4 regions of the Colwellia sp. Bg11-28 genome follow, and region 3 is predicted to be linked to each of the others. Evidence: predicted binding sites of a transcription regulator. Region 3 holds the regulator's gene; each other region holds the start of a gene.

Region 1 (7,980 bases), on a different contig from region 3:
CTTAGTGTCTCCTGGTGGTTATGTCATGGACTCCAAACCGGGCTTATATAAAAATGTACTGGTGCTTGATTTTAAATCATTGTATCCGAGTATTATTCGTACTTTTAAAATAGACCCGATGGGACTTATTGAAGGACTTAAAGCGGTCAGTGAGCAAAAATCAGCACACAGTAAATCTGAAAAACTCAGTGATGATTGTTTTGATGATGTAATTCGTGGTTTTGACGGCGCTTACTTTTCTCGAACGGAACATTTTTTACCAGATATCATCAAGTCACTTTGGTTAGAACGTGATAAAGCAAAATTGCAAAAGGATGCCGCTTTATCTCAAGCGATAAAGATAATTATGAGTAGCTTTTATGGTGTTTTGGGTTCAACAGGCTGTCGTTTTTTTGACCCTAGGTTATCAGGGTCAATTACCAAAAGAAGCCATGAAATTTTAAAAAAAACCAGTGTTTGGATTGAAAAGTTAGGGTATCAAGTCATTTACGGTGATACCGATTCTATTTTTGTTTCTATCGGCGCCGAGAAAACCAAAACTCAGGCAAAGCAGTTAGGTGCAGAGTTACGGTCATATATAAATGATAAGTGGCAAAATAGACTAAAGCGTGATTTTGACATTGAAAGCCAATTAGATATTGAATTTGAAACGCATTTTACTAAATTTTTGATGCCAACCATACGTGGAATCCATACGGTAAAAGATCAAAAAAGTATTGGTACTAAAAAACGTTATGCCGGTGTTTCTGATGGTGAACTTGTATTTAAAGGCTTGGAAACTGTACGCAGTGACTGGACTGATTTAAGTAAAGATTTTCAGCAAGAGTTATACCGACTGATATTTAATGATCAACCTATTGAGGGTTACATTAAAAAGATAGTTGATGAACTAAAACAAGGGCTTCATGATGAGAAGCTGATATATAAGAAAAAAATCAGACGAAAACTCAGTGATTATGTAAATACCCCACCGCACATAAAAGCAGCATTATTGGCTAATCAAAAGCTTAAAGAGCTAGGTGACAAGCCGACCTATAAACACCGCAGTTTAATTCGATATGTTATTACACTTGATGGGGTTCAACCATTAGAATTTAATACCAGCAAACTAGATTATGATTTTTATGTAGAAAAGCAACTCAAACCGATAGCGGATGATATATTACCTTTTATTGGTAAAGATTTTGAGTCAATTGCCGGCGATCAGATGGGTCTTTTTTAAAGGGTCACTAAACGCTAGCATCGCCATTAATATTAATGCACATTAATTATGAAGCTAGTGTTTATTTTCAAATTTTTTCTAACAATTCCTAGCCAGTTGAGTTGATTCAGGTTATAAATACATTATAAAGTTTTAGATGGCTAGATAGCTGAAAGTATTATGCATGCCCCTAAAGTTAAATCCCTTTAATGGAAGTGAATATGAAACAAGATACTAAAATAGTAAATGCTGGACGTAGTGCTAAATGGACTAATGGGGTTGTTAACCCTGCGGTAACACGCGCATCTACCGTGGTATTTAATACTGTCGCAGAGATGAATAATGCTGTGGCCAACCGACATAATCAAACCATGGTGTATGGTCGTCGAGGTACTACGACTTCTTTTGCTTTTAGCGATGCGATGACTGAGTTAGAAGGCGGAGCAGGTTGTGCTTTATATCCTTCAGGTACTGCAGCTATTACCAATGCTATTTTAGCTTTCGTTAAGCAAGGTGATCACATCTTAATGGTTGATAGTGCTTATGAGCCTACGCGTGATTATTGCGATAAAATATTAGCTAAAATGGGTGTTAGTACCACCTATTATGATCCTATGGTTGGTGCTGATATTGAAGCATTGATTCAAGATAACACCTGTCTAATTTTCTTAGAGTCACCAGGCTCTATTACCATGGAAGTACAAGATGTTCCTACTATTAGCGCTATAGCACATAAGCATGATTGTATCGTTATGCTTGATAATACTTGGGGCGCAGGTATTAACTTCAAGCCGTTTGATTATGGTGTTGATGTAAGTATACAAGCAGCAACCAAATATATTGTTGGTCATTCTGATGTAATGTTAGGCACAGCGACAGCGGTAGAAAAATATTGGCCTCAACTGAGAGATTACAGTTATTTGATGGGACAATGTACCTCTCCTGATGATCTATACCTAGCACTTCGGGGCATTCGTACTCTTGGGATAAGATTAAAACAGCACCAAAAAAGTGCAACTAAGGTAGCTCAATGGTTACAAGAACGTCCAGAAGTCGCTAAAATATTACACCCCGCGTTTGAGTCATGTCCAGGTCATGAATTTTTCAAACGAGATTTTGAAGGCTCTAATGGTTTATTTTCTTTTGTACTTAACTGCGGTAATAAAGAAGCATTAACAGCATTTTTAGATGGTTTACATCATTTTAAAATGGGTTACTCATGGGGAGGTTTTGAAAGTTTAATTTTAGGTATCACTAATGTAAACGCTATTCGAAGTGCGACTACATTTGATTGTGAGTTTCCGCTAATTAGACTACATATCGGTTTGGAAGATGTAGACGATTTAATTGAAGATTTATCGAAAGGATTTGAGCGTTTTAATCAAGTACTTGCCAATTCATAGAGTATAACGAGTACTATTGGCATACTGGAAAGATAGCTAAGACCGGTATTACGGTGCTTAGCTAGTTATATTGAACATTACTTTTCAAGTAATGTTCAATATTTTATAAAAGCTGCAAAATATCAGACTTGTAGCCATGGCTGCAGTATTTGATAAGTTATATCTCAGGCGAAGAGAGCTTCACAACGTAAAATAAGCAGTCATTTATCGCCGTATTTTTATTGGTTGTCGCCTTAAATAAACGTAGATTATGAAGGCAGACTAATTGATTTTCTCGAGCATAAAAGTATTGATCAAGCACGTTTTTACCACTTTTATCAATAAGCTGCAGATTATCAAGACCATTACCGTCAATCCAACCGATCATGTCATCTTGATGAGCACTACCAAAGTTGAAGCATTCAATATTGTCTTTAAGTGTAACGCCACTATAACCTTCATCATGTTGAGCATAAGATAGTTTGATTTCTGGCTTTAATTGCAATCTAAGTGGACGATAAATCACTTCTACTGGTTTTTCTTGATGGATATAACCAATATTCCCGCATTGGGCAACTTGACTAATACCTGAAAAGGCAATTTCATGTGCTTGCTCATCTTGGCAACCGCCACATTCAATAGTGATAAAAGGGCAATCAAAATTTTGCTCCATTATCGAGCCCATATTCAAATCAGATAAAATTAAGGTTTGACAAAAAAGTGATGCTAATGACAATGTTTCAGTAGTCACGACTGAGCTAACTGCAAACGTAGGACCAGAGCTTGAAGAGTTGTGAAGATCGATCACCATTTCAGGAGTAACTTCTCTGATCGCTTGTTCAATCAATGATGCTCGTTGACAATAACCTGTTTGCCCAACATCTTGACATTCAAATGAACAATCCCTTCCGAAGCAACGATTAATGTCGATGCCCCCCTTGATAAAGCGTTGGCTAAATAATGGTTTACTAGCAGCGGCTTCAACCGAACAGATAATAAAACGTAAATTTGTTGTAGGTTTATCTTCCGGTAATACTTCCGTTAAGTAGCGATGCATAGCAATGATGCCAGAAGGCTCATTACCATGTAGTAAGGTAGTAAATACTCGACATTTTTGTTGATCCTTCCCTGATACATCAATAACCGTTGGACCTGTCATTGATAGCAGAAATTGTTCATAATCAGCATGTAAATCTTGCCATGCCGGATCTTTTAAGTAGTTGATTTCGCTAAAATCTATATCCATGATGCTGCCTAAGTAATTTTTGTTTGATGTGCATATCCTCTGTGAGAGGTAAGGATGTCACACTTGCGGTAACTACCATGTTGATTAAGGTCAATAAATTGTAGTAAAGAGGTGATTTATATTTATTTGGCGGTAAACTACTCGTATATTAACCAGAACCTATAAAGAGATATTACTATGAGTGAAGAAACCATATTTTCTAAAATTATTCGTCAAGAAATTCTAACACCCTTGTTATACCAAGATGAACTGGTAACTGCCTTTCGAGATGTTGCCCCCCGTGTTGATAGTCATATATTAATAGTACCTAATAAACACATAGCTACTATTAATGATGTCACCAGTGATGATGAATTAACCTTAGGGCGTATGATTACTGTTGCTAAAAAGCTTGCCAAAGAAGAGGGGATTGATGAGAAGGGCTATCGCTTAGTTATCAATTGTAACAGTGATGGTGGGCAAGAAGTTTACCATATCCACATGCATCTATTAGGTGGCCAGCCTTTAGGACCAATGCTGTGTTGCTAAGCTTATATCCTTAAATAGTGTTACTTACCAGTGGCAAAAATCCATCTAAGATAGGTGATATTGGCGATTAATCGGTGATAGTCTATATAATAATCATTCAGTCAATCATTCGGTGCTATGTTGTCTTTGCAGCGAAAAATTCGGTTGTTTTATACAGTAAGTATGCGATAAGCCGCTAGATTACTAAGGTCAAAGACAATGAAATCATTTTATTATTAGCGCATACTTCGTTATAGCATCAATTAAATGGTTATTTTTGTGAATTGGAAAGAATTACTGGAAAATAGAAGTCGTCTATTTTGGCTAGCCCATACCGCGGGTTGGTTTGGCTTTGCTTTTGTGCATTATCTTGGCTCATTGCAACATGACTCGCGGGATATCTTCGTAGTAATTATCTTTCTGAATGCTTATGCCGGTTGGTTGTTTACTGTACCGCTGCGTTATATTTATCGAAAAGCGTGGAACTTTCCCCCGATTAAGATTGCTTTAGTAGTCATTCTTTCCTCTTATTTTACCGGTGTATTATGGCAAATAGTTAAAAATATCAACTACTGGGAAATATATAAGCATGGTTATGAGCCAGAATTTTGGTTCATGTACACTCAAAATAGCTTAGGGTCTTTTTATATTATTTTAAGTTGGAGTGGTCTATATTTTGGTAGTAAATACTATCAAATGCTGCAGATAGAAAAACAAAATGTTTTAAAAGCAAATGCGGTTGCTCATCAAGCGCAGTTAAAAATGTTGCGCTATCAACTTAACCCGCACTTTCTATTTAATACCCTCAATGCTATTTCAACGCTTATTTTGATAGAAGAAAATAAAACGGCAAATACCATGGTAACTAAGCTCAGTGAGTTTTTACGGTATTCTCTTGATAAAGACCCGATGAAGAAAGTAACCTTGGAATCTGAAATACAAGCGTTACAGTTGTACCTTGCTATCGAACAAGTCCGTTTTGAAGATAGGTTACAACTTGATTTTCAAATAAATGATAATTGTCAGCAAGCCTTAGTCCCCAGCATGATTTTGCAGCCCTTAGCTGAAAATGCAATTAAACATGCGATTGCAGTACAAGAGCAGGGCGGTAGTATTACTATTTCCGTTAATCGTTTTGCCGATGATTTATTGATAGAAGTTGCCGATAATGGCCCCGGTGCAGATATTATTAATGGAAACTTACATCGTGAAAGTGGTGTCGGTTTAGTTAATACGCGCGAACGTTTACAAGCTTTGTATAATGAAAAATTTTCGTTAGTTGTTTCCAATAACCAGCCGACTGGTGTTAAAGTAAATCTACGTATGCCATTTCAGCTAAGCTAAAATTATGTTTCCTGATCTGAGCGTACCGTTACCATTTATGAGAACCAATTAATTAGGGATTTTATATGTCACTATCAACCATTATCGTTGATGATGAACCGCTGGCTCGTAAAGGTTTAGCGATACGTTTACGAGCGCATGATGATATTAATGTTATTGAACAGTGCTGTAACGGTAGAGAAGCATTAGAGGCGATACGAGCTTACCAAGTTGACCTCATGTTTCTTGATATTCAAATGCCAGGACTTAATGGCTTTCAGGTAATAGAAAGTATTATTGAGCAAGGTTTAGCTATGCCTGTCGTTGTTTTTGTTACAGCCTTTGATCAATACGCTTTAAAAGCTTTTGAAGTACACGCGCTGGATTACTTATTAAAACCAGCAGATGAAGAAAGGCTTGAGCAAACTATTGATAAAATACAACACTATTTTAAAAGCAGTGCAGATACGGCACATAAATCGAAACTGGTTCGATTAGTTAGTGACGTTACCGGTAATGATTATCAGAAAATATTAACCGAATTAGACAATGATCAAGAATTAACGTTATCTAGCTATTCAGATGTCTTAGCGATTAAAGATGCGGGCGAAGTGAATCGTGTCTCTGTAAAAGATATTCTTTGGATTGATGCCGCAGGTGATTATATGTGTGTACATACCTTAGAAACTAAGCAAAATACTAGACAAGAAAATACCTATATTCTCAGAAAAACAATGAAAGAATTAGAAGCCTGTTTAGACCCTAAGCAATTTATTCGTAATCATAGATCAACCATAGTTAATAAAAATATTATTGATAAATTTTGTAGCCAAGTAAATGGGGAATACTTTTTAGTATTGAAAAATGGTAAAGAGTTAAAAGTGAGTCGTAGTTATAAGGATAAAGTAAAACAAGCAGTCAATAGTTAATAACTTTATTCATAAAGATTCTAAGCTAAAAAAAGGCCATATGTTGATAACATATGGCCTTTTTAACATTAACTATCTGGGAGTTTCTTAAATAATGTTGAGATTACTTAAGGTGTCTTTTAGAAATAGTTAAAATTTTCAATGTATTTGAAGCACCAACGGTTTCCATCATATCACCATGGGTTAAAATAAGTTTATCACCTACTGCTAACTCAATCTTGCCACTTACCACTTTTAACATCTCATCAGATAAGTTGTCATTGTTTACGTGAGTTGAATCAAATTCAATCGGATAAACACCACGGTATATTGCGGTTTTATTTAATGTTTTTGGATGGCGAGATAATGAGAATATCGGTAAACCTGAAGTGATACGTGACATTAACTTACTGGTTTGACCTGATTCGGTTAAAGATATAATCGCTTTAACACCCTCTAAATGGTTTGCAGCGTACATAGCAGATAGTGCAATTGTTTCTGACACTTCACTAAAAGTCAGTTCCATTCTATGGTTTGAAATATTAACTGAACGATGCTGCTCCGCACCAACACAAACATTAGCCATTGCTGTTACTGTTTCAACAGGATACTTACCTGCAGCAGTTTCTGCTGATAACATTACCGCATCAGTACCATCTAATACGGCATTTGCTACATCCATAACTTCAGCACGTGTTGGCATAGGTTGCTCAATCATGGTCTCCATCATTTGTGTTGCCGTGATTACTACACGATTTAATTGACGAGAGCGAGTGATAATATGCTTTTGCTTACCAACCAATGCCGCATCACCAATTTCAACGCCTAAATCACCACGGGCTACCATAACAACATCTGAAGCTAAGATAATACCATCAAGAATTTTGTCATCATTAACGGCTTCAGCACGTTCAATTTTAGAAACCAAACGAGCATCACAGCCAGCTTCTTGCGCGAGTAAACGTGCTTCACGCATATCTGCTGCATCACGAGGAAATGAAACCGCTAGAAAATCAACATTGATCTTTGCTGCTAATTTAATGTCTTCTTTATCTTTAGCGGTTAAGGCTGGTGCAGTTAAACCGCCACCTTGACGGTTAATACCTTTGTTATTTGATAAAGGGCCACCAACAGTAACTTCAGTGAATACCGAATTATCAGAGGTAGATAATACTTTTAATTGTACACGGCCATCGTCAAGTAATAAAATGTCTCCAGTGTTAACATCTTGTACTAATTTTTTATAATCAATGCCCACTTTTTCTTGACAGCCTTCACCTTTTTCTAAGGTTGCATCTAATTCAAACTTATCACCAATGGCTAATTTAATTGGGCCATTTTTAAAGGTAGAAACACGAATCTTAGGGCCTTGTAAATCACCTAATATACCAACATAAACGCCTAATTCTTTTG
Region 2 (7,980 bases), on a different contig from region 3:
TAAGACACGAGTTTTAAATTAAAGCGACTGCTTTCTTTACCAGCAAGTTGTTGTTCACTGGTATATTTAATCAAGCCTTTAGGGTAGTTAAACTTTTCCATGGTTTGGTCACAAGCATCTATACATAAACCACAGTTAATACACTCGTATTGAATACCGTTACGGATATCTATTCCTGCAGGGCAAACATCGACACATAAATTACAATCAACACAATCACCTAGACCAAGGGCTTTGGGATCATCTTTACGTTTACGGGGTGCTCTATTTTCACCACGCTCGGCATCATAGGCAACCAGCAGTGTGTTTTTGTCAAACATGGCCGACTGAAAGCGCGAATAAGGACATAAATGAATGCAAACATGTTCTCTCATCCAGCCCGCATTACCGTATGTGGCTAGGGCAAAAAACACCACCCAAAAAGTCACAGCACCGCTCCAATCAAATGTCAGCATAGTGCTATATAGTTCACTCACGGGAACAAAATACGAGATAAAGGTTGTTGCGGTAAATATCGACATTAACTGCCAAATAATATGTTTTAGTGTTTTTTTGTAAGCTTTATTTAGGGTCCATGGGGCTTTATCTAGAGCCATTCGTTTGTTGCGAGTACCCTCAATTCTGTGTTCGACCCAAACATAGGCAAGTGTCCAAACGGTTTGTGGACATACATAACCACACCAAACTCGTCCAAGCCAAGTGGTGATAAAAAATAGCGCAAAAGCCGCCACCATAAGAATACCAGCCAGTAAAATAAAATCTTGTGGCCAGAAAGTCAGATTAAAAATTCTAAACTCTTGTTTCACTACATCCAGTAAAACGGCTTGTTGATCGTTAAATTGCACAAAAGGCATGGCAATAAAAGCAAACATAAGTAGCCAGTTAATATAACGGCGTATTTTTTGATAAAAGCCTTTTTGCTCTCTCACATACACAGATGTTTGAGATTTATAGGGCTTAATAATGAGGTGCTCTTCTTTGATATCAAACTTCATAAATTACTACAGGGTCATAATTAAGTAATTACTCTATATCAATAATCACGCCAGAATGCTTAGTATTTAAGTTGTTGTATTTTATTGAAAAAATAAGGATGTGAACGTCTCGATGACACGGTATATCGCGTTGGCGCGATATACCGTGTCTTTTGAGTGCTTCATTTGGGAAGGGTATAAGTTTAACCGCGCTTGATTTTAAGCTTTATCATCCTTGAACGTAAGGTACTATCGGGTAAACCTAGTATTTTGGCTGCGCCATTTTTACCACCAATCCGCCAGTGACAGTCATTTAATACCTCAATGATGTAAGCTTTTTCAATGTCAGCCAAAGGTTTGTTAAAGGTACGTACAACCGACTGAGATTTATCAAATTTTTGTTGAATTTGAAGTGTTGTCGAAGTGGATAGAATAACCTCACGCTCAAGAATGTTTTGTAACTCTCTAATATTCCCTGGCCAATGATAACTCGCCAATTTGTTTAGACTATGTTTACTTATGCTTTTGATATCTTTATTAAGTTTAGTATTAAGTTGCGCTAAAATGCTGTGACAAAGTAAGGGGATATCTTCTATTCGCTCTCTTAACGCGGGCATAACGATAGGGAATACATTCAAGCGGTAATATAAATCCATTCTGAACTTACCTTGCTCAACCATGGCAAGTAAATCTTGGTTGGTAGCGGCAATAATACGAATATCAACCTTGATAGTTTTACTACCACCAACACGCTCAAATTCACGCTCCTGTAAAACACGTAATAACTTACTCTGCGCATCAGGGGAGAGCTCACCAATTTCATCTAAAAATAAGGTGCCTTTGTCGGCGAGCTCAAAGCGGCCTCGCCTTTTTTCACTTGCGCCCGTAAATGCGCCTTTTTCGTGTCCGAAAAGCTCCGACTCTAACAAGTTTGACGAAAATGCAGCACAGTTTACTTTTACTAAGGGAGTATTATGGCGTTGACTCAATTGATGCAAATTACGTGCGACTAGTTCTTTACCTGTACCATTTTCACCTAATATGAGTACGGTGCTATCTGTTTGAGCGACCAGTTTTATTTGCTGTAACATGGCAAGAAACTTTGGGCTGTTACCTTCTAATCCCGAACCATGCCAGTTTTCATTTATTTCTTCTTGCAAATAGCTGTTTTCCGCCTGTAGTTTTTCAGTGAGGTCTTGTACTTTTTTCAAAGCAGCTCGTAAGTTGCTATCGGCGAGTCTTTGTTGGCTAACATCACGGAAAACAGCAACCGCACCGATGAGTTCACCGTCTTTATAAACGGGGGTTGAGGTATATTCTACAGGAAAGCTTGTACCATCTTTGCGCCAAAATACTTCATCGGTAATTTTACGCTCTACACCGTCACGCATGGTATTATAAATACTGCACTCTTCACTTGGATATACTTCACCATTGGCATAGGTATGATGATGATATTTATGAATATTTTTACCGAGTAACTCTTCAGACTTCCAACCTGTCATTTGCTCCGAGGCTGGATTTACAAACACAGCATTGCCTTCTTTATCAAAGCCATAGACACCTTCGCCGACGGCATTGAGCAGTAGTTGTGAGTCAGCTAAAAATTCTTTTATATTTGCGGGCATACCTTGTTTTCTCTTGGTAAAAATCAGATGCACGACATATCGTGGCGTTGTGTTAGTTTATCAGGTATAGGGGGAAAAATCTGGCGGGAGATCAATAAAGTGCTGGTATTAAAAGCGCGTGTTTAAGAATAATTAGTGCGCTTTTATTTTTTCAAATGAAGCAGGGAGAAGATAGATAAAAAAATGGTACAAAGAACTCAATATTTTGTTGAGTTCTTTTAGTCGCTATTACTGTTTATTTAAAGCTGATAATTCTTTTTTAGCTAAAAAGTTATCCATTTTTGAACGTAATAGTTTGTATAACAAAATAGAACCGTCTATTTCTTCTTTACGATTAGTTAAGCTCTCAATATTTAAACCTAAAGGTAAATCATAGGGAAGTATCGCATCTAAGATTTGTTGCAAACTATTGACACAAAATTGAATTGATTCATACAAAGGGCTTTGTGCGTTAAGTATACGTAAGCTGGTCGCCTCAGGAACATTAACGCCTAACCACTCAATAAATTCTAAGGTTTTTTCACTGCCACAGGGAGAGAATGTTAAGATCAAACGTTGTGGTTTTACACCTTGTTTTTGGCATTCAATAGCATAACGAGTTAGTAAATCTATCGTTGCTTGTGGGTTGTATATCGCTTGTGAAATAAAGAAACTACAGCCTTGTTGGTGTTTTGCCATTAAGCGCTCATGTTCATTTTTATTACTTGCATGACGCTCAGCAATAGTTACGCCACCAATAAAGAAGTCATGTGGGTTATCTACTAAGGTTTTATAAGCATCAGCCAAAGATAGAGATATTTTATTATCCTTTGATGGACTGCCGACCAAGACTACATCTTTTACGCCATATTTTTGCCACGCTTCGTTTGCCCACTCATTAAAATCATCGCTATTTGATTGAACAACGCTTTTATAGGTAATGACAGGGCGAGTTGATTTTTTATTCAATAAAGAAGAATAAAGCCGGGTATCATGAGTTGATTTAAACGGGAAAGGTCTAGGTTTGCTAATACGCGAATTTTCATCTTGAATGTCATAAACAATCAGGCCATCAAAGTCGATATCACTGACGCGATCAAGCAGCTTTTCTGCAATTTCGCTCACTTTATCAAGTGGAGTATCACTTTTAGGTGGTGTGGTACCAATAAAGTAGACGCCTCGATAAATATCATTGTATCTGGCTTGAAGCTCTGATTGTGTGCTCAAAATATTTCTTCTTACTTTCTTTAGACGTTTAGATGGCTATATGTTCATTCAAAACCTTGCTTTTGTCAACCATTGTGTATGCTATAAGTTGAAATTTTATTCACTCTGCTGATAAATTGTATAGTTTTTATGTAATAGATACACGACTTTCTTATTGTGTTTTACAGTTAAGTATTTGTAATTATTCTCTTTTACTGGGGATTTTGCGAGGTTTTTAGTTGACTATTTATTAAGACAATTATTAAAAATAATCGACCATCTATTTTATTAAGTTTATCAATTGAGTTTTTTGAAGGGCATTATCTGCAATTTATTAGATAATGTAGGAGCATATAGCCAGAGCCAATACTCCTACATTGCCTTTAATTAATACCTTATCTGTTTCAACTAGTGTTCTACATGCAGTGAATAAGGTGAATCTTAAACAGTAAAGACTTTATTCACTGGCAAATCACGTATTCTGGTTTTGCTAGCATGGTAAATCGCATTAGTAATGCTTGGTGCTACAGGTGGTACACCTGGCTCGCCAATTCCTCCTGGTGGTGCATCAGACTTAACAATATGCACATGCATTTCGGGCACTTGGTTCATACGTGTTACGGGGTAATCATGAAAGTTACTTTGTTGAACTTTGCCTTCATCTACTGTTATTTCGCCCATTAAGGCAATTGATAGACCAAATACCATAGCGCCTTCCATTTGCGCTTTAACTCTATCCGGAGTAACAACAATGCCGCAATCTACTGCAGTATGCATTTCAAGTACGGTAACTTTATTGTTAACCACTTCAACTTTAGTGGCGGCGGCAACAAAAGAGCCAAAACTGCGTAAGAAGCTTATACCCCAACCTTGGTTTTCAGGTAATTCTTGCTCAACGTTAGCTTTATCACTGATTAAATTGATGAGATCTTTCATACGCTTAGTATCAACAGGGTGATCCGTTAGCGATAAATTATAATTAGAGTACTTAAAACCGTTTTTATTCGGGTCTACATGACGGTCATCACCCAATAAATTGAGCCACATTTGTCTGGTAGGTAATTTTGCTTTTACCGCTAATTCGTCAACAAAAGAACCAAGAGCAAAGCCGTTATTGATGCAGGCAACTGAACGCACCCAACCAGGTCTGACAAAAGAGTCTACTGCATGTTTTTCAATACTTAAATTATTTAAAGCGAAAGGTATATCACCAAATCCAAGGGCGAGTTGATCATCACTCGGCATTTTGGCTTCAGGGTTCCACAGCCAGCCAATCGGCGGGTAAGCGTTGCGACTTACCCAATAGTCAGCACTACCATTACCGGTTAATTCGGCTTTACAATAATTGGCTGAAATAGAATGGTAGAATCCATGTTGAATATCATCTTCGCGACTCCAGATAACTTTGACAGGTCGCTTACTCGCTCTGGCTAATTCAACCGCTTCAATAATAAAATCGGCTTTTGATTTACGTCCAAAAGCGCCACCCATGAGTGTGACATTTAGCTCTATATTATCGTGTTCATCCTTACCTAAGCCTAACTCTGTCGCCACGTTGCTTTTAGCCCATTGTGGGTTTTGTGTTCCTGCCCAAATAGTACACTTTTTACCTTTCACTATTGCGGTTGCAGCAGGGGTTTCCATTGGTGCATGATGTATATATGGGACAGTGTAGGTTGCTTCTACGGTATTTTCATCAAGATATTTATGGTTATAAATATCTCCTTTTTTGGCAACCATTTCACCTTGTTGGTTTACTTGTTTTGCGAGCTGTTTGATAAACTTGGCGCTATTGTGAGACGCCTTGTCACCATGTTGCCATTTGATTTTGAGTTTCTTACGTCCTTCAATCGCTGCCCACGTATTATCGGCAAGCACGGCAACACCTGATAATGGGTTGGTGGTAACAGGAATACCACGCGGTTTTAAAGCAATAACGTCAACTACACCTTTTATTTTTAATGTCTCACTGGCATCAAAGGATACCAGACTACCACCAACTACTGGCGGTCTTACGATAGTTGCAATAAGCATGTCAGGTAGTTGAATGTCTTGCGCGTATTGCGCTTTACCGGCAACAATATTATCTAAATCGACCAGCTTGACATCTTTACCGATGAGAGAGAAATCAGCGCTGTTTTTTAATTTTACTTTACTGCTATCAGGTGGGGTAAGTTTAGCGGCGTGACTGGCAAGTTCGCCAAAGCTAATTTTTTCACCCGTAGCGGTATGAACAACAAAATGTTTTTCTGCTTTGACACTGTTGCGTTGTACTTGCCAAATATTAGCCGCAGCTTGCTCCAACATGTCACGGGCGACAGCGCCTATTTGGCGAATACTGGTGAAATGACTACGAATTGAAGCGGAGCCTGCTGTGCCCTGAGAGCCGTATTTTGCATCAGCTTTAGCTTGAACAACAGTTACCTTTTGCCAATCGGCTTCTAACTCTTCAGCGATAATTTGCGGCACACTGGTGCGGATGCCTTGTCCCATTTCACTGCGATGACAAACTAGCGTCACCATAGAGTCGCTGGCAATACTCACAAAGAAGTTTAATTCATGACTGGGTGCTGCAGTAGAAGACTTCACTTGCGCTGTAGCCAGAGGTAAATTCATGCCTAAAACAAAGGTACCACTTGTGATCCCCGCAACTTTTAGGAAACCACGACGACTTACGTTTTCAATAGCATTCATGGTTATGCTCCTTGCTTGCTGGCATCAAAAATCTCTACACCGTTTTTATTGACGGGGGAGTGACTCGCAGATAAATCACTGTTGGGTGAATGCGCTGCAGCTGATTTAATCGCGGCTTTAATGCGTTGATAGGTACCACATCGACAAATATTACCTTGCATGTGTTCAATTATTTGCTCATCGGTTGGTTGAGGCGTTGCTTTTAATAATGCTGCTGCACTCATCATTTGACCACTTTGGCAATAGCCACATTGTGGTACTTTAAATTCACGCCAAGCAACTTGCACAGCACTTTCACCTAATCTTCCTGTGCTATCAGCTAAGCCTTCAATGGTGGTAATTGCTTGTTCAGCAACAGCAGATACCGGCGTTATACAAGAACGTATAGCGGTGCCATTGAGATGAACGGTACAAGCGCCACATTGTCCTGCACCGCAGCCAAATTTAGTGCCAGTGAGTTTTAGCTCATCACGCAGGGCATAAAGCAGTGGCATTTGCGGATCAACATCAAGTTCAACGGGCTTATTGTTTAAGGTTATTTTGATCATACTGGCTCCAGGGTTTGACAGTGTGAAGTTGTTTCATTTTTTAAATTATTGTTCCATAAAAAGTTATATAACTTTATAGAGAGCTTTGTTGATTATCTTGCAAAGCGTATTCTAAATGTTGTCTTACTCGCTCTAAATCAGAGAAGGTATCAATATCGATTTTTGCGTCTTCACAGGTGATAGCATCTGCCTTTTTTGCATGTTGCAGTAATAATTTACCTGCACCTTTATCACCTTGTATTTTTACTAGTAGTGGAAAGTATTTTTCCGGAAAAATAGCCGGTGCCATCAATTGGCCCTCACATAAAGTGGCAATTATTTTGTTAGGCAGCTCTTTGCTGGCACTGAGTAACTCTTGGTAATGCTCAGTGGTGATTAAAGCTTGATCTGCTAAAGCAACGAGCACATGGCTACTCGTTGCTTTAATTGAGTGCACTGACTCCGCTAAGGTATGTCCCATTCCTTCTGCCCAATGCTGGCTTGCAATCACCGAAATATCTTGAGGTAATACTGTCTGAATTGCGTTTTTATTGGCGCCAAGCGTAACAAAAAAATTATGAACGTATGCGTTTTTAAGTAATGGTTGTAGTTTATCAATACTATGAACAATCAGCGGTTTGTCATTAATTCGAGCAAGCTGTTTAATTGTCGCACAACCTATTTTATTGGGAGATGAAGATTGAAAGCGCTGACCTTTGCCTGCTGCTAGCAGAATAATATTAACCTGCATGGCTAATTACCTGTTTAATATTGTTGGTTATCTGGCTTTGGAAGTAACCCAAAGAGTTACCGGAAGCTTGTTCTAGGGTAGCATGTGCTTGCGATAATATAGCTAGGGCAATAGATTCAGGTAGATCGCCGCCAAGGTCAAAACCAATGGGATTAGCGAGCTTGTTGGCTAATTTATTAGGTAAGTCTGTTGAATTTAACTGTGCTTTTTTCAACACTTTT
Region 3 (7,980 bases):
CAGTTGGCCTAGATTGGACCATTGATATTGAAAATGCAAAAGCACGTGTTGGTGATAAAGTTGCTCTACAAGGCAATATGGATCCATCAATGTTATATGCACCATTGCCACGTATTGAACAAGAAGTTTCAAAAATACTATCAGGCTTCGGTGAAGGTGGTACAGGTCACGTATTTAACTTAGGCCATGGTATACATCCAGATGTGAATCCTGATCATGCAGGTCACTTCATTGAATCAGTACACCGTTTAAGTAAGCCTTATCATAAATAAGATGCTTTAATTATCGCTGGAATATAAACCCAGCTTTATAGTAAATAAAAAAAAACCGCTATTAACTTACTTTAAGTAAATTAATAGCGGTTTTTTATTGCTCTATTTTAATCGGTAAATAGAATCATATTTTTGTAACTCCCTATTAATTTTTTCCCTTGCCAAGCTTCTTATCCTTCAATGGGGGTGTGTTGCGTTTGTCTATTTACACCTTCTAAACTCAGCATTTCATAAATTAATACCGAAAAACATACTCTGTTACATTGTTACTTCGTTCATAATATAAAAGTCATTTCCTATTAATTATCAATATTTTGAATGCCTTTGTTTAATCGTTAAGGTCTTGTAGTACGACAAAAAACTAAAAATTAATAATAACTGTACTTGTGTTTCGGTGTGCTAGTGATGTATAACACCAGTATCTTTTTGGTATTATTCAAGGAATAGGGCATGACACCTCAATGGGATCCAGAAAAACCAATCTACCTACAACTGTATCAGCAAGTAGTCACTCGTATATTAGATGGCTATATCAAAGAAGGAGAGGCTTTACCTTCTGTTAGAAAGGTAGCTGCTGAGTATCAGCTTAACCCAATGACTATTTCAAAGGCGTATCAAATGTTACAGGATGAAGAGGTTGTAGAAAAACAACGTGGTAAAGGTTTGTTTGTTATGCCTGGAGCACAAGTTTTGATGCTAGACAGAGAACGTGAAAGCTTCTTGTCACACCAGTGGCCAGAAGTATTAAAGCAAATCACTCGACTTAAACTCTCGCCAGAACAACTATTAACCAGCAGCTGGGACGGGTAATTATGAACTCATTAATTTCAGTAAATAATGTCAGTAAATCATTTGGCAACAAGCAGGTGCTTTCGTCAGTGAACTTTTCTGTTAACGCAGGACAAATTGTTGGTTTGGTTGGACCTAACGGCGCAGGTAAAACTACCTGTTTACAAGCTATATTGGGCTTGACCGATTTTGAAGGTGATATCAGTGTTCTAGGTCATCATCCAAGAAAAGATCGCGTTAGCATGTTAAATGATGTCGCTTATATTGCCGATGTAGCTATATTGCCTAAATGGTTAAAAGTTTCACAAGCCTTAAGCTATATGCAAGATATCCACAAGAATTTTAATCTAGAAAAAGCCCATGAATTTTTAGCAAAAACCAATATTGCGTTAGGCGATAAAGTTAAAGCTTTATCTAAAGGTATGGTGGCGCAATTGCATTTAGCGCTGATTCTGGCCATTGATGCCAAGGTGCTGATTTTAGATGAACCAACCCTAGGTTTAGATATTCTAACTCGTCGTGAGTTTTATAATCATTTATTAGAAGATTTTTATAACGAAGATAAATGTATTGTGGTTACTACTCATCAAATCGAAGAGATTGAACACATATTGACAGACGTTGCTTTTATTCAGGATGGGAGAATAGTATTGGCACAAAGTACTGAGGAGATAAAACAGCGCTTTAATATAGTGGCAGTAGCTAATGAACAGTTACCTCAAGCGGATGAACTGAATCCTTTATTTAAAAATAGCATGATGGGATTAACGACCATGTTATTTGATAATCAAGATAAAGAAACGTTACAAGGTTTAGGTAAAGTATCAATACCGAGCTTAGCCGATGTTTTTGTTGGTGTGATGAATAAGGAGACTTGTTAATGAATACAACAATAATGAAAGCCTCAATTAAAAAAGAGTTGTGGGAATTTAATGGCATGCTGACTTGGGTGCCAGTGACTTTAGCCGGAGTCTTTATATTCATTCCTCTACTTGGTGTGATATTAAATGGCGTTGATATGAAAGAATTGATGATAGGGATTGAGAATTTAGCTCAATTTCAATCATCTGACCGTATCAGTGAAGTATTTTTTGTTTCTGCGATAGCGCTGTTTAGTCCATTCATTGCAATAGGCTTTATTGTGCAAGTTTATTATTTTGTTACCTGCTTATTTGACGAAAGACGAGACCAATCAGTGATGTTTTGGCGTTCGTTGCCTGTGTCAGATAAAATGACTATTGCCAGTAAAGTATTAACCGGTGCTATTGTCATTCCAGTGATATTCTTTATGGCAGCGACATTGCTGATGTTATTTATATTGGTACTGGCAGTGATTGCTTGTTCAGTATTATCTATTGGGTTTGATATTTCATTATGGGGCATGCTGGCAGGCGCAGACATAATAAGTGGCGTAGGTTATATTTGGTTAACACTCGTACCAATCGCTATTTGGTTATTACCTCTGTACAGTTGGCTAATGTTGGCATCTATTTACGCGAATAAAGCACCTTTTTTATGGGCGGTATTACCGATAGTCGCGTTATTGGTCATTGAAGCAATTGTGGTTCACTATCTACATTTATCGCAACCATTCTTTGGGCATTTCTTGATGGATTATTTCTCTATGACTCCTGAACATCTTGCTGATGTATCAGTCGATCAAGATACGTCACGCTCAGCAACATTACTGATGTTAGTCTCTCAAATTGATTATCGAACAGTGTTGATTTCTACGGGGTTATTATTCACTACCTATTGGTTTAGAGTGAATAAGCAAGAATCATAATGAGTAAATGAGACACTAAAAGTATAGTTAAATCAGATGATTAAGTAGTTAATGCCAATATACTCGTTACCATGTATATTGGCTTTTTTCATATCGATAATTTAATCCGATTGGTATTATAGATAACAAACGGTATTCCTACCGGTATTCTTAGCTTGATATAAGGCTTTGTCTGCACGAGAAAATAACACATCAAAGGCCTTGTCGCTGGCGATAAGACTTGAAACACCGATACTCACCGAAAGGTTTATTTCTCCCTGCCAATCACCAGTAATGATTAACCTGCTTTGTTCTTCTTTAATACGCTCTGCAAAGGTCATGGCTGACATCGCCGAGGTTTCAGGTAACAGAATAGAAAACTCCTCACCACCGATGCGCGCTAGAATATCTGTTTGCCGTAAACTCGCTTTTAATTGCTTAGCAATTTCTATTAATACTTGGTCACCCGCAGGGTGACCAAATTGGTCGTTGATGCTTTTGAAATGATCAATATCAATGGAGATCAGTGTCATAGACAATGAATAGCGTTTTGCACGTTGATACTCTTTTTCTGCTTGCTCAATGAAAAAGCGTCGATTATATAAATTGGTTAATGGGTCAGTATTGGCAAGTAGTTTAAATTCTTCTTTAAGTTTGAATAGTTCGGTCACATCAGTTGAAAAACCGATTAATGCGGGTAATTTATCTGGCCGATCAAAGGGGACTTTAGTGCTGATGTAGTGACAGTTATCACCATTTTCACCATGAGTCGTTTCTTCAATGACCTGTTTTTGATTGGTTTCAAAAACCTGCTTATCTGATTGGTAAAAATGTTCGGCAATTTCTTTGGGTAAAATATCAGTATCTTTTTTACCTATGATGTTCTCGGCCTTATCGCCAAATAACTCGGCAACGCGATTATTCACATATAAAAAGGTACGTTCACAGTCTTTAACATAAATATGGGCATCTATATTATTAAGCATGGTCTCAAGTAAGTAACTTTGTTCATTGACTTGTTCTTGTAGTTGTTTTTCTACTGTAATGTCTGTCGATATACCACAAATGCCGTTTACATTACCTAAGTGGTCAAAAAGTGGTTTTTTGACCACTTTAAATATACGGGTTTCATTTTTCGCTCTGATAAAGTTACTTTCTTCATTTTCAATGCGGATTACTTGATCCATCACCATACGATCGTTTGCTTTTAATTGTTTAGATAAAGCTAAATCAAAAAAGTGAGTATCATCAAAACCAATAACATCTGCTAAGTTTTTTTCAAATAAATCTAAAACCGCTTGGTTTGCATAGGTGTATTTGCCCGATAAATCTTTGGTATATATAAAGGAATCGATACTGGCTAATATCTGATCTTTAATGGTGTCATCAGCGTTGTTTATGTTTTTTTCTTTACTCAAAGTATTCGCCTTAGGTAGAAGAGCTAACGAATCACAACCCAAATAGCTATGAATTGCTAAGTTATATATTAGCACATATAGATAACTAGCAAATTATCTGACCTTGCTCTTGGCGGTATTTTTAAGTGCAGTTAAGCGCTATGCTTTGTTTTTTCAGCTTTGTAGACAGAGGCGCATGCCTTACTCAGATTTTTCAAATACAAAGTGGCAATAAAAAAGGCACTTATTAGGTACCTTTTTTGTGTGTTTAACTTATCGTTAAACGTTATTCATCCTCAACTTCGTAAGCACTAAAGTCAGTAATTCCCTTTGCTTCAAGCAAGCGTCTGACACTTGCAGGTAACTTCTCATTATTATCTTTTGCTAAATCTTCATCATCAGGCAGGGGTTGCCCAGTAAATGCATGTAAGAACGCTTCACATAACAATTCACTATTTGTAGCATGGCGAAGGTTATTTACTTGGCGTCTAGTACGTTCATCTGTCAACACTTTTAAGACGCGCAAAGGAATAGAAACGGTAATTTTCTTTACTTGCTCGCTCTTTTTACCGTGTTCGGCATAGGGATTTATATACTCTTCATTCCACTGAGCCATCGATATTCCTCTATCTTGTTATAACGTATTCTAAAATGTAATAGTATAGATTTTACCTGTTGCATAAAACCAGTCAAGTAGAAGTTTAGAAGTCTAAAATTACTTGACCCAATTAATGAAAGTGTTTAGAGTTATAGACGTCCAAACATCTAAACGCTGATGTTGCTATATATCGGCGTTATTACTGATAAAACATGCGAATTAAACACTGCGTTTCATTACCTAGCATAATTAATGGAGAGAACTAAATGTCGATTACTAAAAAAGGTAATATTACCACTTCGGCAGTAAGAGCCGGTATTAATACCGACCAGCAGCATGGCGCTGTGGTTGCTCCTATTTACCTATCCAGTACCTATTCATTAAAGGGCTTTAATAACAAACGCCAATTTGATTATTCTCGTACGGGTAACCCAACACGAGCTACTTTTGCTGGCGCGATTGCAGAGTTAGAGCAAGGCAGTGTTGGTATTGTTACCAGTACTGGCATGGCAGCAGTGCATTTAATTTGTCAGTTATTATCTACCCAAGACACGGTCGTCATTCCTCATGATTGTTATGGCGGTAGTTTTAGATTATTTACTCATTTAGCTAAACGTGGTCAATTCAAGCTTATTGTTGTGGATCAAAATAATCAACAAGCACTGGATAATGCGTTAGCACATAAGCCAAAATTGGTGTTACTTGAAAGCCCAAGTAATCCTTTATTACGTTTGGTAGATATTGAAGTAGTAACCAAAGCGTGTCACGCAGTAGGTGCATTAGTCGCGGTAGATAACACGTTTTTATCTCCAGCGCTGCAACAACCTCTTACGCTAGGCGCTGATATTGTTTTTCACTCAACCACTAAGTACATTAATGGTCATAGTGATGTAGTGGGCGGTGTTGTCGTTGCTAAAACCGAAGAGTTAGGTGAGCAGTTAGCGTGGTGGGCGAATTGTATTGGTATTACCGGCAGTGCCTTTGATAGTTTCCTCGCGTTACGTGGTTTAAAAACATTACCGGTGCGAATGAAGCAACACCAAGAAAATGCGCTACGAGTTGCTGATTTTTTAAAAAATCACGATGCTATTGATGCGATATATTTCCCAGGTTTTCCTGAACACACAGGTCATCATATTGCCAAAAAACAGCAGTATGGCTTTGGTGCAATGTTAAGCTTTGAAATAAAGGGTGACGTTGAAGCGGTAAAAAAATTATTTGAAAACCTCGAATTGTTCACCCTTGCACAATCATTAGGTGGTGTTGAAAGTCTGATCAGTCACCCATCAACTATGACACATGCAGGTATGACAATCCCAGATCAGCTTGAAGCGGGGATTACTCAGTCTTTAGTACGTATATCTGTAGGCATTGAAGATATTGATGACATATTAGCTGATTTAGCCCATGGTTTAACGCAGAGCCAACTGTAATAACAAACAGATTAGCAGGCAGAGAGATGAAACAAGAGAATACGATTGTAAATAAGGTCAACGAAGATAAAGCAGTGTCTAGCAACGAAATTGCAGATATTGATTTTATTGCTGAAGTAGATGCAGAAAATAAATTGGCTAAACATGCTATTCAAGTACATAAATTTGGTGGTAGTTCATTAGCAACGCCCAAATGTATTAAACGTGCGCTTGAAATTATCCGTGAAAATTGTCAGTTAAACGATATCGTTGTGGTCTCAGCTAATGGTAAAACAACTGACCGTTTATTTGCTCTCTATTCTCTGGTCGAACGAACCATCGCAGAAGATACAATACAAAAAAGTGATGAATTAACTCAAGCGATTGATGAGTTAGCGAAAGAGCAAGCGCAACTTATTACTGAATTATTGAATGCTAATAATACCAAGCAATTATTGCTTAGGTTGCATAAAGACATTGAGCAATTAACGACTTGGTTAACCGCGGATATTGTTCAGCATCACAATGATGTTTTAGCCTTAGGTGAAGTATGGTCAGCAAGATTGTTGTCGGCGTTACTTAATGAGCAAGTTTGCCCAAGTAATAGTATCGATTCTCGTGATTTTCTTGTTATCGATAATGAACAAAGTTGCGTAGTGGATACTGCGCTAAGTGCTGCACAATTAAGACAAAGACGTCAGTTTGGTAAGTTAGCGGTTATTACTGGTTATATCAGTAAAGATTCTCGTGGTAAAAGCTGTACCTTAGGCCGTAACGGTAGTGATTACTCCGCGACTATTATCGCGTCTTTAGTTGCCGCTGGAAATGTGACTCTATGGACAGATGTTGATGGTATTTACAGTGCCGATCCTCGTGTTGTTCCTAGCGCTAGAAAATTACATCGTTTACCCAATGGCGTCGCAAAAGAACTAGGCCGCTTGGGTAACCCCGTTTTGCATGCTAAAACCTTATTACCATTGATTAACCCATTAAGTGAGCATCATACCCATCTGCATGTCGCTAGTAGTTTTGATGCCCAAGTCATCGGCACTGAAATTGGTAAGTTTGGGCAGATTGCTAAGCAAGAGTTATCTGTAACCTACCTTAATGATTTATTGCTAGCGCAATCGGTGAGCTTTATAGGTGAAGCTGCAACTAGGGCGAAGGCTGAGTTTTCCCCTATCTGTATAGATGACCAAAAGGGCTTTATGGTCATCACACAAGGACAACAAAAAGCCTTGAGTGATTGGTTGGCGAGTCATGATGTTGAAATTACTTTTAAGCCGGTTGCTATTATCGCAACCGTTGGCCATCGCGTAGCTGAACGTGGTGATATCAGGGCGCGCTTTAAACGCTCATTAAAAGCCGCTAAACCATTGAACTTGGTTGGTAGTGATAATAATCATAGCGTGATTGCTATTTTACCTGAACCTTGTTCAATTGAGCTCTTAAATACAGTCCACCATGAGATGACAAAAGATGCTCGTCATATTGGCTTAGTTGTTGCGGGTATGGGCAATATAGGCGAACGTTTTTTAGAATTATTACCCGCGCAGCTTAATAAAGTATACGCGTTAGAGAATTTACATTTAGTTGGTTTGCTTTCATCGAAAAAAGCGTTAATTAACAATGATGGTATTGATGTAAACCAAGCAACTTCATTGTTTGCTCAAGAAGCCCAAAGCTATGATCACGAACAGCTTATTTCTTGGTTGACCCAAAATCCATACGATGAGTTAATTGTGGT
Region 4 (7,980 bases), on a different contig from region 3:
TTTATAACTTTATAAACGGGCCTTTATTTTGTGTTGTAAATTATTAAGTAAAGGAGATTTAAATCTTTAAATCTTTAAATCTTTAAATAATTAATGCAATATTCTAGCGCGTATGGTGCCATCAACATGTTTTAACTGTTCTAACGCTAAACTACTATCTTCTGAATCAAGATCAATAACCACATAACCAATTTTGTCATCGGTTTGTAAGTATTGTGCTGCAATATTAATATTGTGTTCAGCAAATGCTTGGTTAATTTGAGTCAAAACACCTGGTTGGTTATGGTGAATATGTAATAAACGGCTGGTATTCTTCTGACCTGGAAAAGAGTGATCAGGTAAAGACACTTCAGGGAAGTTAACCGCAGATAGACTTGAACCATTATCAGAATACTTAGCTAGCTTTGTTGCTACTTCTAAACCGATATTGGCTTGTGCTTCTTTTGTACTACCACCAATGTGTGGCGTTAGAATAACATTATCAAATCCGCGTAACGCTGAGATAAACTCGTCATTATTACTCTTTGGCTCAACAGGGAAAACATCAATTGCAGCCCCTGCAATTTTTTTACTATCCAAAGCTTGTGCTAAAGCAGGGATATCAACCACAGTTCCTCGAGAAGCATTAATAAAGATAGCGCCTTGTTTCATTGCTTCGAATTGAGCTTGTGCAATCATATTTTGAGTTTGCGCTGTTTCAGGTACATGTAAGCTCACTACGTCAGACTCACCAAGTAATGCATCTAATGACGGCGCTTGACTTGCATTACCTAAAGGTAATTTAGTTTCTACGTCGTAAAAGCGTACTCTCATACCTAATGTTTCAGCTAAAATACCTAATTGCATGCCAATATGACCGTAACCAATAATACCTAATACTTTGCCACGGGCTTCTACTGAACCAACCGCTGATTTCAACCATTCACCACGATGAGCTTTTGCACTTTTCTCAGGAATACCACGTAGTAATAATAACGTTTCACCAAGAACAAGCTCAGCAACTGAACGAGTATTTGAAAATGGAGCATTAAAAACAGGGATACCGCGAGTTTGAGCTGCTTTTAAATTAACTTGATTGGTGCCAATACAAAAACAACCGATAGCAACCAACTTATTCGCATGACTTAGCACTTTTTCAGTTAACTGAGTACGTGAGCGAATGCCAATAAAGTGAACATTTGCAATTTTTTCAATTAACTCACTTTCTGAGAGCGAGGTTTTAAGTGATTCAATATTTGAATAACCTTTTAGCTTCAATTCTTCTAGAGAGCTTGGGTGCAAGCCTTCAAGTAATAAAATTTTAATCTTACTTTTTGCTAATGAGTTTTGGTTGGCAATGATCATAAATTGGCTTCACTTATCAAAATTAAACGGCTAAATATACTTTCGTTTAGATGGCTAGATATCTAAATAGAGGTTTAACATATCATATAGTGTATAAACTCTAAAGGATTTATTGAGCACTTTATAGAATAAATATGCTGAAAATCTGATTTTTTACTTAAAACTAGATGTGTCTAACAAATTATTGGATAACCTGAATTCCATCTTTGCTACCAAGTACTAATATGTCAGCGCCACGAAGTGCAAACAAACCATTAGTCACAACGCCAACAATAGCGTTAATTTGAGTTTCTAGTGCTTTTGGATCAAGAATTTCGAGATTGTACACATCAAGGATAACGTTGCCATTATCTGTGGTCACACCTTGACGGTAAACTGGGTCGCCACCTAATTTAACTAATTCACGTGCGACATAACTCCGCGCCATAGGTATTACTTCAACAGGTAAAGGAAAGTTACCCAATACTTTTACTTGTTTGGAATCGTCGGCAATGCAAATAAATTTCTTGGCGACTGCCGCCACGATTTTTTCACGGGTTAATGCTGCGCCACCGCCTTTGATCATCGACATATGACGAGTGATTTCATCGGCACCGTCAACGTATACATCTAAAACATCAACACTGTTTAAATCAAATACCTCAATACCGTGTGCTTTTAACCGCTTAGTTGACTCTTCTGAGCTAGAAACAGCACCTGCTATTTTATCTTTCATAGAGGCTAGAGCTTCAATGAAAAAGTTAACTGTTGAGCCAGTGCCAACACCGACGATAGTATCATTTTCAATGAATTCTAATGCCTTAATGGCGGCTGCGTTTTTCATTTCATCTTGAGTCATGTTATATGCCTTGTTACCAAACTATTATCGTTTAACTGGATATAAGTGGGTAATAGTAAAGTGAGTGCCAATAAGCCTTATACCAAACGGACTAATTTATTGGTCAGCTTAGAGTTACGTTAGCGAGCTTAAAACAAGTAAAATGAGTTAAACATAGTTAGTCTATATTTCATTCATTTTGTAATGTTATCAGTTTGCTAATGAGCTCCCAAAGGGCGAGTTTAAAAGGCTTACATGCGGCGTTATTAATTTTGACAAGGGAATAACCATTCTCTTCAATCAATGCCTTGCCTCTAAGCCTTTTAATTCTCGCTAAGTGATCAATAAATTAGTTCGATTGGTATTAAAGGCTATAAAAGGCAATTATAACACTAAAATATTCTGATAGTTAAAGGTTAGTTACAACTATGACGGTTTGTTTTAGAAATTTTATGAGGAATCGTTATAGGCAATAATGAGTAGGTTTATTCGTTGTGGTTAGGGTGAGAAATAAAGATCAAAGGTGAACAGTATTTAATTGTTTATAAGCTAATTTAGTTAAACTTAGATTCAAATAATACGAAGGCATAATTACCGTCAATAGTGTTACTTTGGCAAAGTGCTAATGGTCACTGCATTGATATCCTGGGCAATAGTCTGCGCATATTGTGATCTTGTTCTCGTACTTATATTTCGATTTTTTTTATCACCCTTTATTTGCACACCAATAATAGTGCTATCAGGAAAGTAATTCGCTTGACGTTGAGCAAAGGCTAACATCATTCGCTGATCTTCAGGCATGGGTCTGTTTAGCAATGAAAGCATTAACTCGTGATCTGATGATGCTGACTTCTTAACAGAATCTTTTTGGTAAGTGATAAATTCATTATGGCTAAATTCTTTAGCAAAGTAGTGGTTATTTTCACTGCTTGGCTCTACTTGCGCGGTATTAGAACAAGCGCCGAGTACCAGAAAACAAAGTAAGCAGACTGCTATTTTAAATACTTTCATAACAAACCTAATGATAAATAATGCGATTGAATTATTATCAATACAGCAAGTGTTATACCAGAAAGTTAAGTTTTATAAATAAGGGAGGGTTATAAATTATAATACTATGAAAATATTAACTAAAATGTAGCTATAATATTTTAGTTATTTTTATTTAGTTCATAAAAAAGCTCGTTTAATGCTTATTTATTAGTAATAAGTATTGAACGAGCTTGATTATATTAAATAGCGTCAAATTTTTAGCTATTCATTTTTTTAATTATTACTCTTCTGATACTGCGCGTAATAATTCGTTGATACCAACTTTAGCTAGCGTTTTTGCGTCAACTTTCTTCACGATAATTGCAGCATATAAACTGTATGTACCACAAGCTGAAGGTAAATTACCTGGCACTACCACTGAGCCAGCAGGTACTCGTCCATAATGTACCTCACCTGTTTCACGGTCAAAAATACGAGTGCTTTGGCCGATATAGACGCCCATAGAAATTACTGCACCTTCTTCTACTATAACGCCTTCAACGATTTCTGAACGTGCGCCAATAAAACAATTATCTTCAATGATGGTTGGTCCAGCTTGTAAAGGCTCCAACACTCCACCAATACCGACACCGCCAGATAAATGCACATTTTTACCAATTTGTGCACAAGATCCCACTGTTGCCCAAGCATCTACCATGCAGCCTTCATCGACAAAAGCGCCAATATTGACAAAACTCGGCATTACCACAACATTTTTACCAATAAAACTACCAGTACGAACACTTGCGCCAGGGACTACACGAACACCGTCAGCTTCAAACATTGCTTGCGTATAACCTTCATACTTCATCGGTACTTTATCAAAAAAAGTACTTTCTGCACCATCAATTACTTGGTTATCCCATATACGAAAAGAAAGTAATACCGCTTTTTTAAGCCATTGGTTTACATGCCAGCTGCCATCTACTTTTTCTGCTACGCGTGCACTGCCGTTATTTAATGCGGCTAACGCATCAAGCACTGCGTTTTTAATCTCACTTGAAACGGTTGCAGGAGAAATACTGGCTCTTTCTTCAAAGGCTTGTTCAATTACACTAGCTAAGTGTTTTAAATCTGTCATTAGGCTTTCCTATTTGAAATTTATTAGTGTTATTTATTTGTATGATATAGGGCTGTAAGTTAGTTAATCAATCTCTTGCGTTAATCGCAGTGCTAAGGCCTCTTTTTCTTGAGTGGTTAGCGCATCATCTTCTTCGGTTGAAATAGTGAATACATCATCAGCTTTTTCACCAAAGGTTGTTATTTTGGCTGAGTGGATATTAACCCGTGCTTCTAAAAATACTTGACTAATGTTGGACAATAAACCGGGTCTATCTAAGGCTATAATCTCTATCATTGTTCGATTTTTTGCATGTATTTTAATAAAGTTAACGCGTAGCGGCACTTTAAATTTTTTCATGTGTCTCGCTAGCTTTGGTTCAGGAAGCTCGCAGATATTCACTTGCTGTAATCTATCAACCAACGCTTGACTCATTTCTTTGGTATAGAAACGTTCTCTTAAAGGTTTATTACGACTGTCGAGCACGACAAACGTATTTACTGTATAGCCAGTTTTAGTTGTGATAATTTTTGCATCATGAATCGATAATTTTTTTGTTACCAAAAATGAAACTGTACTGGCAAAGGTGTTGTTTTTTTCTTTTGTGAAAATAAATACTTCCGTGCCACCTCTATAAGGTATCGGGCTAATGAGTACCAGTGGTTTTTCTCTATCGTGCTCGACAATGTTCTGACATTGTCGGGCTATTTGCTCAGGTGAATAACGTAAAAAATAGTCAATTCTAAATTCACGCCATAAGGCTTTAATACTTTGCTCATCAACATTATTTTCGTTTAACAAAGCCAAGGCTTGTTGTTGATTTTCTCTAATTTTAGAACGAACTTCTACCGGTTTTTCTAAACCATGTCGGAATGCACTTAAGGTATTAAAATAAAGCTCTTCAAGCAAGTTTGCTTTCCAGTTATTCCAAAGACTTTCGTTGGTTCCGCGCATATCAGCAACGGTTAAACAATAGAGGTAATTTAAATGTGCTTCATCTCGAACTATTTCACCAAAAGTACGAATGACATTCTCGTCATTGATATCACGACGCTGAGCAGTAACAGACATTAATAAATGATGCTCAACAAGCCATGCCACCATATTACTGTCGTGTTTGCTTAATTGATGTGACAAGCAAAAAGTTAAGGCATCAACAGCCCCTAATTTAGCATGGTCACCACCACGACCTTTGCCAATATCATGGAAAAATCCAGCAAGGTAAAGGACTTCCGGTTTACGAATTTTTTGTACTATTTTACTACATAACGGAAATTTATGATTATGCTCTTTTTGACTGAATTGGTGTAAATTCTTAATGACTCGGTAGCTATGTTCATCCACTGAGTATGCATGGAATAGGTCAAATTGCATTTGCCCCGCGATATTTCGCCACAGCGGTAAATATGAGCTTAGTATGCTATGTCTGTGCATCAAAGTTAATGCTAAACCCAAACCACGTGGATGACGAATAATAGCCATAAACATTCGGCGACATTCTGCATAATCGATTAATCCGGAAATTAATCGTCTACGTGCATTACGCATTAACCTCATGGTGTGCGAGTGTATACCTTTAATGCCGGGTTCTTGCGCAATAATCAAAAACATTTCAATCATTTTGACTGGTCGCATAAATATGCGATCATTTCTGGTATTGATTAATTTATCAACCAGCTCAAAATCTTGGTTAATAATACTAATATTACTTAGCTCGGGTTTCTTAATGATAGCTTGTTCAAAATGCTGTAACAGCATGGTATTTAATTCAGTAACCCGTGCAATGATACGAAAAAAACGTTTCATCATTCGTTCTACAGGGGCCTTACCTTCGTCACCAAAGCCCATCATTTTCGCAACATCAGCTTGATAGTCAAACAAAAGGCGATTTTCGCTACGGCCAGCAACGAAGTGCAGTGCAAAACGCATGCGCCATAGATAATCTTGTGATTCTAATAGCTCAAAAAATTCATTTGGGTAGAGGTAGTCGTGTTCAACCAGTTCTTCTAAGGAGTCGGCTGAAAAGTGACGTTTAGCCACCCAAGCGATAGTTTGAATATCACGTAAACCACCGGGGTTTGCTTTTAAGTTTGGTTCAAGGGTATATGCTGCCCCTCGGTATTGCTGATGTCTTGCTTCTTGTTCTTTACATTTGGCAATAAAGAATTTCTCAGAGGTCCAAAAAACGTCTTCACTTAACAGAGGCGTTAATTGTTGGGTAAGCGTTTCATTACCGGCAACCTGTCGCATTTCCATTAAATTAGTCGCAACGGTTACTTCTTTTACCGCTTGTTTTAAACACTCTTTAATAGAACGAACACTGTGACCAATATCAAGTTTTATATCCCAAAGCTGGGTAATGAAGCTTGATATTTTTTCTTCAAGTTCTAGGTCTACTTCTTCTTGGGTTAATAATAATATATCAACGTCAGATTGGGGATGTAACTCCCCGCGACCATAGCCACCAACAGCAATCAGGGTGATTTGAAATTCATCAAGATGGTGCTGGCACCAAAGCTTCTTTAAAATAGCATCTACAAAAACAGCTCGTGCAGATAATAAGTCGTTTATATCGTTTTCAATAAAAACGTCTTTTAACCAAGTATTAAATGATTGGCTTAATTGACAGATGTCTCGAGTAGATAAAAAGTCAGCACTAATAGCCAGCTGATTAATAAAGTGTGACGGAACTATATGTACGGATACGGGATGACTAGTCAAGAGCTTACCTTTTATCTATAGCGATTAATCTGTAGTTTTTAATATATTGTACCCATTATCAATCAATATGCATGGTTCCCGCACTTTGAATGTTAACGGATATCGATACTAATTATGTAATATACGCGCAATCGTTTCTTCTTCACGCAATGTTAAAATCTCACAACCGGTTTTAGTTACTACAATGGTGTGTTCCCATTGAGCAGATCTTTTACCATCGGCTGTATAAACAGTCCAGTTATCAGTTTTGTCTAAAGTAGTACCTGCGCGGCCTAAGTTAACCATAGGCTCAATGGTGAAACACATGCCTACTTCCATTTTAGTTTTGTCATTATTTTTATAGTGCATAATTTGTGGTTCTTCATGAAACTCTTTACCGATACCATGACCACAATAATCTTTAACAATAGAATAACGACCTGATTTTTTAATGAACTTTTGAATAGTTGCGCCAATTTCACCAAACGTGGCGCCTGGTTTAACTTTCTTGAGTGCTAAATAAAGTGATTCTTGCGTAATACGACAGAGGCGATTATCTTCAGCGGAGGGCTCACCAATAACAAACATTTTACTAGTATCACCATGATAACCATCTTTAATTACGGTGATGTCAATATTAATAATATCGCCGTCGGCTAACACAGTTGCATCAGGAATACCGTGGCAAACAACATGGTTAACAGAAGTACAAATAGACTTAGGGAAGTGATGATAGTTCAGTGGTGCAGATATAGCATGTTGAACATTTTCTGTGTAATCGGCACATAAGGTATTAAGTTCATCAGTGCTAATCCCCGCTTTTACATGCGGAGCGATCATTTCTAAAACGTCAGCAGCTAATTGTCCAGCAATTCGCATTTTGGCTATTTCGTCTTGGCTTTTTATGGTGATGGCCATCTTGTTCAATCTCTTTTAGTTTGCGCTAGCCACAGTATTACTTGCGACTGAGCTTTCAATTAATTTTAATACCAATAACACTAACTAAATGACCATTTGTAAGTGGTCT

Evidence for each region. The regulator MetJ, encoded in region 3, represses methionine synthesis genes. The targets are predictions, from matches to a motif close to TAGACGTCTAGACGTCTA.
Region 1: the regulator MetJ is predicted to act here: its motif matches at 1,348-1,365, upstream of CXF79_RS14480 (cystathionine beta-lyase).
Region 2: the regulator MetJ is predicted to act here: its motif matches at 3,830-3,847, upstream of CXF79_RS06700 (methylenetetrahydrofolate reductase).
Region 4: the regulator MetJ is predicted to act here: its motif matches at 1,392-1,409, upstream of serA (phosphoglycerate dehydrogenase).

The regions. Positions count from the first base shown of each region.
Region 1 covers NZ_PJBA01000006.1:1,659,513-1,667,492, reverse strand. Annotated here, with positions in the region: gene CXF79_RS14485 (DNA polymerase II) at 1-1,222, shown strand, start outside; gene CXF79_RS14480 (cystathionine beta-lyase) at 1,423-2,604, shown strand; gene CXF79_RS14475 (succinylglutamate desuccinylase/aspartoacylase domain-containing protein) at 2,762-3,829, opposite strand; gene CXF79_RS14470 (HIT domain-containing protein) at 4,007-4,357, shown strand; gene CXF79_RS14465 (sensor histidine kinase) at 4,604-5,680, shown strand; gene CXF79_RS14460 (LytR/AlgR family response regulator transcription factor) at 5,746-6,588, shown strand; gene pyk (pyruvate kinase) at 6,692-7,980, opposite strand, start outside.
Region 2 covers NZ_PJBA01000005.1:268,925-276,904, forward strand. Annotated here, with positions in the region: gene ccoG (cytochrome c oxidase accessory protein CcoG) at 1-995, opposite strand, end outside; gene CXF79_RS06695 (sigma-54 interaction domain-containing protein) at 1,178-2,602, opposite strand; gene CXF79_RS06700 (methylenetetrahydrofolate reductase) at 2,831-3,808, opposite strand; gene CXF79_RS06705 (xanthine dehydrogenase family protein molybdopterin-binding subunit) at 4,229-6,481, opposite strand; gene CXF79_RS06710 ((2Fe-2S)-binding protein) at 6,484-7,029, opposite strand; gene CXF79_RS06715 (nucleotidyltransferase family protein) at 7,103-7,759, opposite strand; gene CXF79_RS06720 (XdhC family protein) at 7,749-7,980, opposite strand, start outside.
Region 3 covers NZ_PJBA01000003.1:106,030-114,009, reverse strand. Annotated here, with positions in the region: gene hemE (uroporphyrinogen decarboxylase) at 1-272, shown strand, start outside; gene CXF79_RS03380 (GntR family transcriptional regulator) at 723-1,082, shown strand; gene CXF79_RS03375 (ABC transporter ATP-binding protein) at 1,085-1,942, shown strand; gene CXF79_RS03370 (ABC transporter permease) at 1,942-2,847, shown strand; gene CXF79_RS03365 (sensor domain-containing diguanylate cyclase) at 2,964-4,244, opposite strand; gene metJ (met regulon transcriptional regulator MetJ) at 4,510-4,839, opposite strand; gene metB (cystathionine gamma-synthase) at 5,088-6,254, shown strand; gene CXF79_RS03350 (bifunctional aspartate kinase/homoserine dehydrogenase II) at 6,281-7,980, shown strand, end outside.
Region 4 covers NZ_PJBA01000004.1:304,091-312,070, forward strand. Annotated here, with positions in the region: gene serA (phosphoglycerate dehydrogenase) at 91-1,344, opposite strand; gene rpiA (ribose-5-phosphate isomerase RpiA) at 1,526-2,182, opposite strand; gene CXF79_RS05190 (hypothetical protein) at 2,768-3,172, opposite strand; gene dapD (2,3,4,5-tetrahydropyridine-2,6-dicarboxylate N-succinyltransferase) at 3,435-4,274, opposite strand; gene glnD ([protein-PII] uridylyltransferase) at 4,338-6,974, opposite strand; gene map (type I methionyl aminopeptidase) at 7,083-7,871, opposite strand.